DNA from 3 places in the Paenibacillus sp. FSL R5-0749 genome. Region 1 is predicted to be linked to each of the others. Evidence: a T-box and tRNA genes for the amino acid it is inferred to sense, from the RefSeq annotation. Region 1 holds a T-box; the other regions hold tRNA genes.
The links. A T-box is a leader RNA that pairs with one kind of tRNA and senses whether it is charged. The one in region 1 lies ahead of leuS (leucine--tRNA ligase), so its partner is inferred to be a tRNA-Leu.

Region 1 (3,173 bases):
CGTACAGACGCAATGTATCCGCACCGAATTCATTCACAATTTCATCCGGGTTAATGACATTACCACGAGATTTACTCATTTTCTCATTGTTCGTGCCTAGGATCATACCTTGGTTCACCAGTTTGTGGAACGGCTCTTTGGTATCCACAACACCCAGATCATACAGCACTTTATGCCAGAAACGAGCATACAGCAAGTGAAGCACCGCGTGCTCCGCTCCGCCAATGTACAGATCAACAGGCAGCCACTGCTGCTGTTTCTCCTTGGAGATCAGTTCCTTGTCATTGTGCGGATCGATAAAGCGCAGGTAATACCAGCAGCTACCCGCCCATTGTGGCATGGTGTTGGTCTCACGACGCGCCTTCATTCCCGTTTCAGGATCTACCGTATTCACCCACTCCGTAACATTCGCCAGTGGTGATTCTCCAGTACCCGAAGGTTTGATCTGATCGATATCAGGCAGCAGCAGTGGAAGTTGATCCTCCGGTACGGTCTTCATCGTTCCGTCTTCCAGATGCAGAATCGGAATTGGCTCACCCCAGTAGCGCTGACGGCTGAACAGCCAATCACGCAGACGATAGGTTACTTTCCCTTGTCCTTTACCGTTCTCTTCCAACCAGGCAATCATCTTGGCAACTGCTTCTTCATTGTTCAGTCCGTTCAGGAAATCGGAATTCACATGTGCGCCATCACCGGAATATGCCTCTTGTGTAACGTCTCCACCTTGAATAACCTCAATGATATCCAGACCGAACTGCTTCGCAAATTCCCAGTCACGCGCATCATGCCCTGGAACAGCCATAACCGCACCTGTACCATAACCTGCAAGAACGTAATCAGCAATCCAGATCGGCAATTTTGCACCATTAACGGGATTGATTGCATATGCACCAGTGAATACACCTGTTTTGTCCTTGGCCAAATCCGTACGTTCCAGATCACTCTTACGAGAAGCCTGCTCCTGATAAGCCTGAATCGCTTCACGTTGGTCATCCGTTGTAATCGCTTCTACCAATTCATGTTCCGGAGCAAGTACTGCAAAGCTCGCACCGAACAATGTGTCCGCACGGGTAGTGAATACCTTAATAACTTCCTCGCGACCTTCAATGGCAAAAACAACTTCTGCACCTGTCGATTTACCGATCCAGTTACGCTGCATATCCTTGATGCTTTCAGACCAATCCAGCTCTTCCAGGTCTTCCAACAGACGCTCTGCATACTCGGTAATTTTCAGTACCCATTGACGCATCGGTTTACGTACAACCGGATGTCCACCGCGTTCACTCTTGCCATCAATAACCTCTTCATTAGCCAGTACCGTTCCAAGTGCTTCGCACCAGTTTACTGCGACTTCGTCCACATAAGCGAGGCCCTTATTGTACAACTGGATAAAGATCCATTGTGTCCATTTATAATACTCAGGGTCCGTTGTGCTGATCTCACGATCCCAGTCATACGAGAAACCGAGTGATTTGATCTGGCGACGGAAGTTGTCAATATTGCGGAATGTAATATGCCGTGGATGTTCACCTGTATCCAATGCATGCTGCTCAGCAGGCAGACCGAAAGCATCCCAACCCATCGGATGTAATACATTGTAACCGCGCATACGTTTGTAACGGGAAACGATATCCGTTGCCGTATATCCTTCAGGGTGACCTACGTGCAGACCTGAACCGGATGGATAAGGGAACATATCCAGTGCATAAAATTTCGGTTTAGCAGGGTCCTCACCCGTTTTAAACGTTTTATTGGCATCCCAGTATTGCTGCCAACTTTTTTCCATGACTTGTGGCTGATAGCCGTGCTTCGGCTGGTTATTCTCACTCATCTATTGTTCCTCCTTCAGGTTACTCGCTTAGCTTTAATTGCAACAAAAAAACCTCAGCATCCCGTAGCGTTTGCAGCGCTAGGGACGAGAGGTTGAATTCCCGTGGTACCACCCTAGTTAGCGGACGAACGTGCTTCGTCATCCACTCCCTTTGGACCTGTAACGGCGGTTAACCGATGCGGATTTCCATTCCTGAATTCCAGCTTATACTTAGCAGATTAGACAGGATGGTGTAATCACCGCATTTCTCCAAGGCGAGTTCGCAATTTACTGTCAACCGGCTTGCACCAACCGCCGGCTCTCTGTGATGTACAGAAATCACTACTAATCCTTATCATCGAAATATGTATACAATATCGGGACCATTATATAAAAAAGCAAGCCCAAAGTCAATATTACACCTTATAATTGCCTTCTTGAAGATCACAGTTTGTATCCTTCATAACGCTGGTGCTGTTCAGGATAACCGAAATCGCTCAATTCCTTCCTCCAGATTATGAATAGTCCAATTCACATGTTCCTGATTGTCATATTGCCGATAAGCGCACTCAATGCGCAGCACCAGATCAAAGTACAAGTCATACAGACTTCTTCTTTTTAGCTCACTTTCAGTCGTAATCGCAAGCCCATAACCTTTCACAAAACCGGGTGTATAGTTAAAATGACTGAAATAATGCTCCATCAGAGGGTCTGCCCACAGTGAACGTTCAAAATCAATAATTGCTGTGATGCGGCCTTTGTCTACTAGAATATTTCCATCCCATAGATCCCAGCTGACAAGAACAGGTTCTTTTACATCGTCCAACACATCCGATTTCTCTTCAATCAAACGTCTCAATTCAGAGTGATCCATCGAAAATGTAATCCCGGCTTCTTCCCCATCGGCAAGAACGTCTTCCATCAGGTTCATAAAGGCTTCTTTCCATGTGGAATAACGCTGTTTTTGCTCCGAGAAATATCCGAACTTCTCGCCCTTGATTTCATTTATTCGACGATTGTAACGCCCCAGTTGTTGTTCAACGGCTTCCTGCTCTTCCGCAGAATACTGATCCTTGACCTGATTATAGGGTGTTCCAGACATGTACTCCATGATAAAATACCGCGCTGAAGCCATGGTTAACGAATCATCATAAACCAGAACTTTGGGTACGGGAACATCCTTCAACTCGCCGATGAGACGCAGTGCCTCGACCTCAGCAATCATCAGATCCTGCTCACAGCGCATCAGATTGGTGGAAGCCGAAGGGGCAATTTTGAGTACCACTTGCTGTTGGTCACTCAATGTAATGAGATATGCATGATTGGCCCAGCCATCCACCATTTCCTTGTAGTCCTGTATTTT
Region 2 (3,173 bases), 180 kb from region 1:
AATTACGAAGGCCCTCTAAAAAATTCGTTAAAGGAATTCCTTTAACACATGAAGAATACAAATTGTCCAAAATAAACTCTGATTTTTTCAAGTATTATCATCAGTACGAACTAGAATCATTACGAAACTTCGAAAAAGAAATATTGTTAAAAAGTCCTAGGTATATGGAAAACAACCAACTTTCTAGTTATTTCATTTCCTTGGTAACTGTTTTCAGCCTAGTTATTGCTGCATTCGCAACGATCTCAAGCATAATAAATTCCGATCAAACAATATATCTAGTTATTTTTACAGGTATCCTCGTTGTCACACTTGCTGCCTATTTTATGGCAGATCTAACAACTAAAACTTATAACGCTAATTTAATGGATCGTCATTTAATCGTAATTCGAATAGTTATCCATGAAAAAGAAAAAGAATTACAGCTCGAAGAATTAAGAAAAAAAGAAAGCAAAAAAATTCGTGAATCTAGACTACGGAAAAATATTAAAAGCACCCCGAAGGATGCTTAAAAGTTCAACCCTAATATTTTATTCACATGATCAGCATGCTCTGCTTGTTCTTTAGCATCTTCTTCAGTTTTCTGCTCTCTGGAGACAACTCTAAATGCCTTAACATTTTTTATGTTAATGTGTCGTCCAGCAAAGTTAAACCAGTCGGATTCAGTCAGCAGCTTAGCTAAGCTCTGCTCATCTTCCCAAACAAAATCTATGGTCTCTTGATCACCCGAAATAAACTCGAATTCAACCACCACTTCCATTTACACACCTCCTCCCGTCGATTCTTGTATCATTTCGACGGATAGAAGGATTCACCTCTTTTGGTGTCGAAAAAACTAGGACAGAAGGAGGTGTTATGTTATGTTCCAATCTACAATAGAATTTAATCAAGCAATCTACACAATTTTGAAAAACGTTCAAAATGGAGATACTGATTTCTTTGCTAATTTGGATCTTGAAGATCTCGACGCATATGATGCTCTTGAAAAAGCTGTGAATTTTGGCTATCTCCTTGGCGTCAGTGCAAGACTTGGTGCGGGCGGATCTGTTATGATCTCCAAATCAAATCCTCGTTTAAGTTACGAAGGTTTGGATTTCGTTGAGAAATTTAATAAATAGAAACTGCCCGATATAAAAAGAGTCACGTCATATGCAGGCACTAGCTTGCACGAACGTGACTCTTTCCTTTTCACCACAATAGCATTTTAACACGGCAATTAAGACTATGAGTCCCCGAATTATTTTTCCAATTTCAAATATATCCGCATAGCCTTCTCACGTCCTCGATAGAACTAGGCCTTTGATACGCGTGTTATGATTTTTATCTCTTGCCAGCTCTTCTTCTCGACAAACGCCTGTTTCAAAAGTTCAACATATTGCGGTTTGTAGTCTTCCAGCAACTTTATCACCTGGTCCACTCGCTCAATCCCTGTGACTCGGGCAATTTCAATCCAAACTATAAAAAAAGGAAACTCCTTATGTATCAAGGAGTTTCCTTTTCTTAATGTATGCCGAGGACCGGGATCGAACCGGTACGGTAGTCACCTACCGCAGGATTTTAAGTCCTGTGCGTCTGCCAATTCCGCCACCCCGGCAGGATTATGTATTTCTTGGCGACAAGAAATATCTTACCATGAACTAATTAACTTTGCAACACTTTTTATAAAATAATCCAACTATATAAGTTTAACTAATGATTTACACGATAACGGAGAGGACAGAAAAAACTGAAAAAGCGAAGCGTTCGCCTTTATCACCGGATTTTCCCTTTCAAAAGGGAATCGAAAAAATCTGGGGATAACAGCGATTAGAAGGATATTCTGTCATCGGAGTGTCAGTGTAAATAATCTTTAGTTCAACTTATAAAAAATGAAACAGGCACTGTAAGCGTCAGCTCACAGTGCCTAGAAAGTCCGAGTTGCGGTCCCGGACTTCCGGTAAACCAATCTATATTAAGGGAGGTGTGAGATAAGAATACCTCCCCAACATTAAAGAAACCTAAAATCAGCCTTAAATTAAACTAAAAAAGTAAAATCGGTCGAACACGGGCCGCCTCTTCCTCACTGCACTCCACAATAACCAAGATATGGTCCTTTAACAGCCAATCTTCATAATACCGTGCGTCTTCTTCCGAGATCCCCGCTTCAGTCAGTGTAAGCACCAAATCATCGGTCTCACTCCCAATCTCATTACCAGCGAGCCTGCGTACTGCTTTTCCGATCGACATCGTCTGATCCATCCGTTTCCCCAGACCAGCCAATATCCCTTTTAGCGCGCCAAAGGCACCATCCGTTCCTGCACCTTTTAATGGTTTGGGCAGACCTGTCTTCTCGCTCACCAACTCGAGATTAAGCTGTTCCTTCGCCACGGCTCCCAGATATTTATCCTTAATACCTTGCTCTTTAGCCTTATTCAGCATAATTATAGCCTCGTTCTCGGTACGGGCCAGCCCAATAATCAATTGTGTCATTCCGTTCCCCTCCTTTTACCCTAATATAACCCCGTAATGACCATTCAAAAACGGATAATCCACAGCTAAGACAAATCACCTATGAGATTACTTATTTCTCTTCTGGAAATCTATACCTAGTTCTGATAGACTAGATAAAGAAGACAAATTAACCATTGAAAACATTGACATATGGATTTAACATCTCATAATCAGGAGCAATGACTTATGAAAAAAGAGGTAGAAATTGCCATCCGGCGCAAACAACAGATCACGGTTCGTAATACAAGCGGTCAGACGATAACCGGTTATCCCGAGCGAACCGCTGATACATCCATTCTCTCCTTACGTACCGTTCACGGTAGTCTGTGGATACCGTTTGATGAGGTTGAACATGTTACGCGTCTGTTAAGCATCCGGTCTCATCATTTAAGCGGAATGCAACTCGTGTAGTCGAACTGTAATCCTAGAAACTCAGTTCCCGTATAGATACGTTAATTAAATCTATTTATGCCAGCACATCATACCAAAAAACCAGACGCATGCACGTCTGGTTTTTCTCTTTTTGTTACTTCACTACAAACTTCACTCGCGTTCCATCCGGATATGTACTTAACTGATTCCCTACCCATGAACCTGCACCACGATTATCCTTCGGGGTAATGTATTGGATATCTGCACCTGTGCCACCCTCAGCGCACATCGCCATAGGCCACTCGTCACGA
Region 3 (3,173 bases), 2.5 Mb from region 1:
TCCCGCCTGGATTGGTGATCTGACTCCCGCTCAACGTGAAACTGCTTTTGGTAATGACCAGAATCAGTTAGGCTTTTCAATTCTGAGGATCTACGTCGATCCAGATTCCAATAACTGGTATCGTGAAGTTGCCACAGCGAAACGGGCTATTGAGAAGGGTGCTATCGTATTCGCCTCCCCGTGGAATCCTCCGAGCAGCATGGTGGAAACGTTCAACCGTAATGGAGATACCAATGCCAAACGTTTGAAATACGACAAATATGCCGCATATGCGCAACATCTGAATGACTTTGTAACCTATATGAAAAATAACGGCGTAGATCTGTATGCCATTTCTGTGCAAAATGAACCGGATTACGCGCATGACTGGACCTGGTGGACTCCACAAGAAATTCTTCGTTTCATGAAAGAAAATGCCGGGTCCATTCAAGGTACCAAAGTCATGGCACCTGAATCCTTCCAGTACTTAAAGAACATATCCGATCCAATCCTGAATGATCCGCAGGCACTTGCCAACATGGACATTCTGGGAGCACATACGTATGGAACCCAGATTTCGAACTTTGCCTATCCTCTCTTTAAGCAAAAAGGAGCCGGTAAAGAACTGTGGATGACTGAGGTATATGTTCCGAACAGTGACAACAACTCAGCAGACCGCTGGCCTGAAGCACTGGAGGTTTCCTATCACATGCACAATGCCCTGGTGGAAGGTGATTTCCAGGCCTATGTGTGGTGGTACATCCGCAGACAGTATGGTCCGATGAAAGAAGATGGTACCATAAGCAAACGCGGATATAATATGGCCCATTTCTCCAAATTTGTACGTCCTGGCTACCTGCGAGTCGATGCAACGAAAAATCCGGATACGAACACATTTGTCTCAGCCTATAAAGGGGATAACAAAGTAGTCGTCGTGGCAATTAACCGTGGAACTTCGGCCACAAGCCAAAAATTCGTTCTGCAGAATGGTAATGCCTCCACGGTGTCTTCATGGGTTACGGACAGCAGTCGCAACCTGGCAAGCGGGGCCTCGCTTACCGTATCCAATGGAGCCTTCACGGCACAACTTCCCGCTCAGAGCGTAACAACATTTGTTGCCAACATTACTGGTGGGAATAACGGCGGAAATACAGGCAGCGGCACTACTTATGAAGCAGAGACCGGAACAACACTTACGGAAGCTGCCATTGAAACGATCTACCCCGGTTACACAGGCTCCGGGTATGTCAACTTCAATGCAATGACTGGTTCAGCCATTCAATGGAACGCTATTAACAATACGATTACTGGCACCAAAAATGTAAAGTTTCGTTATGCGCTGGAAAGTGGAACACGTAACCTCGACATTTTTGTTAACGGAACCAAAGTTATCAGCAATGAGCCCTTTCCAGCAACGGGAAGCTGGTCCACTTGGGTTGAAAAAACAATACAAGTTCCCATGAACACCGGGACCAATACCCTGAAAGTGGTTACAACGGGAACGGAAGGACCGAATATTGACAGCATTAATGTTACCGCAGCACAATAAAACATTCCGTATGGTTGATGTTAGGATAATATCAAAAAATGCAAACAAAAAAAAGACTCCTCATGCGTTAGCTTGAGGAGTCTTTTTATTCGATGCGGTCGAGAGGACTCGAACCTCCACGGGGGGTTAGCCCACACGGACCTGAACCGTGCGCGTCTGCCAATTCCGCCACGACCGCATATTGTATCTCCGTGATTAATCTCGGCGACAAGAAATAATATATCATGCCCAATCTATCATGTCAACACTGAAAATAATAACATGAAAGCCCGAACCAGACATGCTTGTCCATTCGGGCTTTACCTTCAACTAATCATTTGGTTCATCAAAAAGGAGTCATACTACAGCTTGGAAGGCCAATTGCCATACCAGGCATAACCGCCTCTTCTTTCTTTATCAATGTCACTCAATTTGTATTTAACTACCCCGTCTCGTCCAATGAAAATGGGTCTATCCGTTCCTATTTCATAGAAGCGTGCCCAGATCGGTGCTGCTTTGGAATCAGCGATAATCTTGCTATCACCATTTGCCCTTTCATACTTGTAACCCGTAATTTTCACCTTGTTAAACCAGTCCTCTGCTCCTTTAATGGATGCGGTAATTTTAGCGGTAGCAGGCCTTGTTTTCAGAAATTTAACAATCGTTACACTCTCTCCAGCTGTCAGCGATGGTACTTCGTAGATTCTTGCGCTCGCTGGTTTAAGGGAACTGGAATCATGTTGTTGTCCCCATGCTGTAAGCTTCTCGCCTGAGACGACCTGAGTATTCAGAATCGCCCCCACACCTTTGGCAACTGAATTTTTACTGCGATTAGCAAGTGTACTGTCGATAAATGAGAAATCACCTTTGCGTGTTGCTACTTCATCGAGCATGATCATTACATTAATCATTGCATCATCATTGTAGGTAATATGCTTGTGATATCCAGAGCTTTGGTAGACTTGTGGCCATCCGCCGTTTGAATACTGCATATTGATCAAAAAGTTGATTCCTTTGATTGCAGCTGTGGAGTAGCGTGGATCATTCGTCTTTTTAAATTCCTTCGCCAATCTTCTAATTTCTGAATATGTAGCCTTGTTGTCAATCGTGGACTTCGCCCACTCTCCACTTGTTTGTTTATAATCTTTTCTCCAACCTCCATCCGGCAGTTGGTTCTTCAAAATATCTGAAATACTCGCTGTAGTACCCGATGCATCAGCAGCAGATACCGTCCCTACAGGGAGAACTGCAATTCCAACTGTTGAGAACACCATGGCGCATGCCAGGACAAAAGTAACTATTTTCTTTGCTTTCAAATGTAACACTCTCCCATGTTCATTGTAATAACATCCACAATTCTACCTTACCTATAACGCCCGTCCTTAAACCTCCTTAATTTAAATATATAACATAATAAAATCCATTTTTATCCAATATGTGGATTGGATAATCAGATGATATGCAAAAAATCAATTTTTGTCAATATATGCAACTTAATGAATATAATCTCTTAAATTCTACATAACGGATAGTCCTTTTAACTCATGACAAACTTATTTATTTATCCAATTTCGTCTCAAACGAATCAATAATGACGTTTTTGTCATCAATGATACCCAAACTTGACGCCTTCTTTCATATAAAATCGTTAATTCCGCTAACATTG

Region 2: it has a tRNA-Leu gene. The T-box ahead of leuS (leucine--tRNA ligase) is inferred to sense a tRNA for this amino acid. The anticodon was not compared.
Region 3: it has a tRNA-Leu gene. The T-box ahead of leuS (leucine--tRNA ligase) is inferred to sense a tRNA for this amino acid. The anticodon was not compared.

The regions. Positions count from the first base shown of each region.
Region 1 covers NZ_CP152005.1:4,802,494-4,805,666, forward strand. Annotated here, with positions in the region: gene leuS (leucine--tRNA ligase) at 1-1,831, opposite strand, end outside; T-box leader at 1,909-2,178, opposite strand; gene MKY85_RS21475 (aminoglycoside phosphotransferase family protein) at 2,289-3,173, opposite strand, start outside.
Region 2 covers NZ_CP152005.1:4,627,051-4,630,223, forward strand. Annotated here, with positions in the region: gene MKY85_RS20675 (hypothetical protein) at 165-512, shown strand; gene MKY85_RS20680 (hypothetical protein) at 509-760, opposite strand; gene MKY85_RS20685 (hypothetical protein) at 861-1,118, shown strand; tRNA gene MKY85_RS20690 (tRNA-Leu) at 1,509-1,594, opposite strand; gene MKY85_RS20695 (hypothetical protein) at 2,020-2,469, opposite strand; gene MKY85_RS20700 (hypothetical protein) at 2,677-2,901, shown strand; gene MKY85_RS20705 (NucA/NucB deoxyribonuclease domain-containing protein) at 3,017-3,173, opposite strand, start outside.
Region 3 covers NZ_CP152005.1:2,269,622-2,272,794, reverse strand. Annotated here, with positions in the region: gene MKY85_RS10280 (carbohydrate-binding protein) at 1-1,528, shown strand, start outside; tRNA gene MKY85_RS10275 (tRNA-Leu) at 1,622-1,706, opposite strand; gene pelA (pectate lyase) at 1,870-2,832, opposite strand.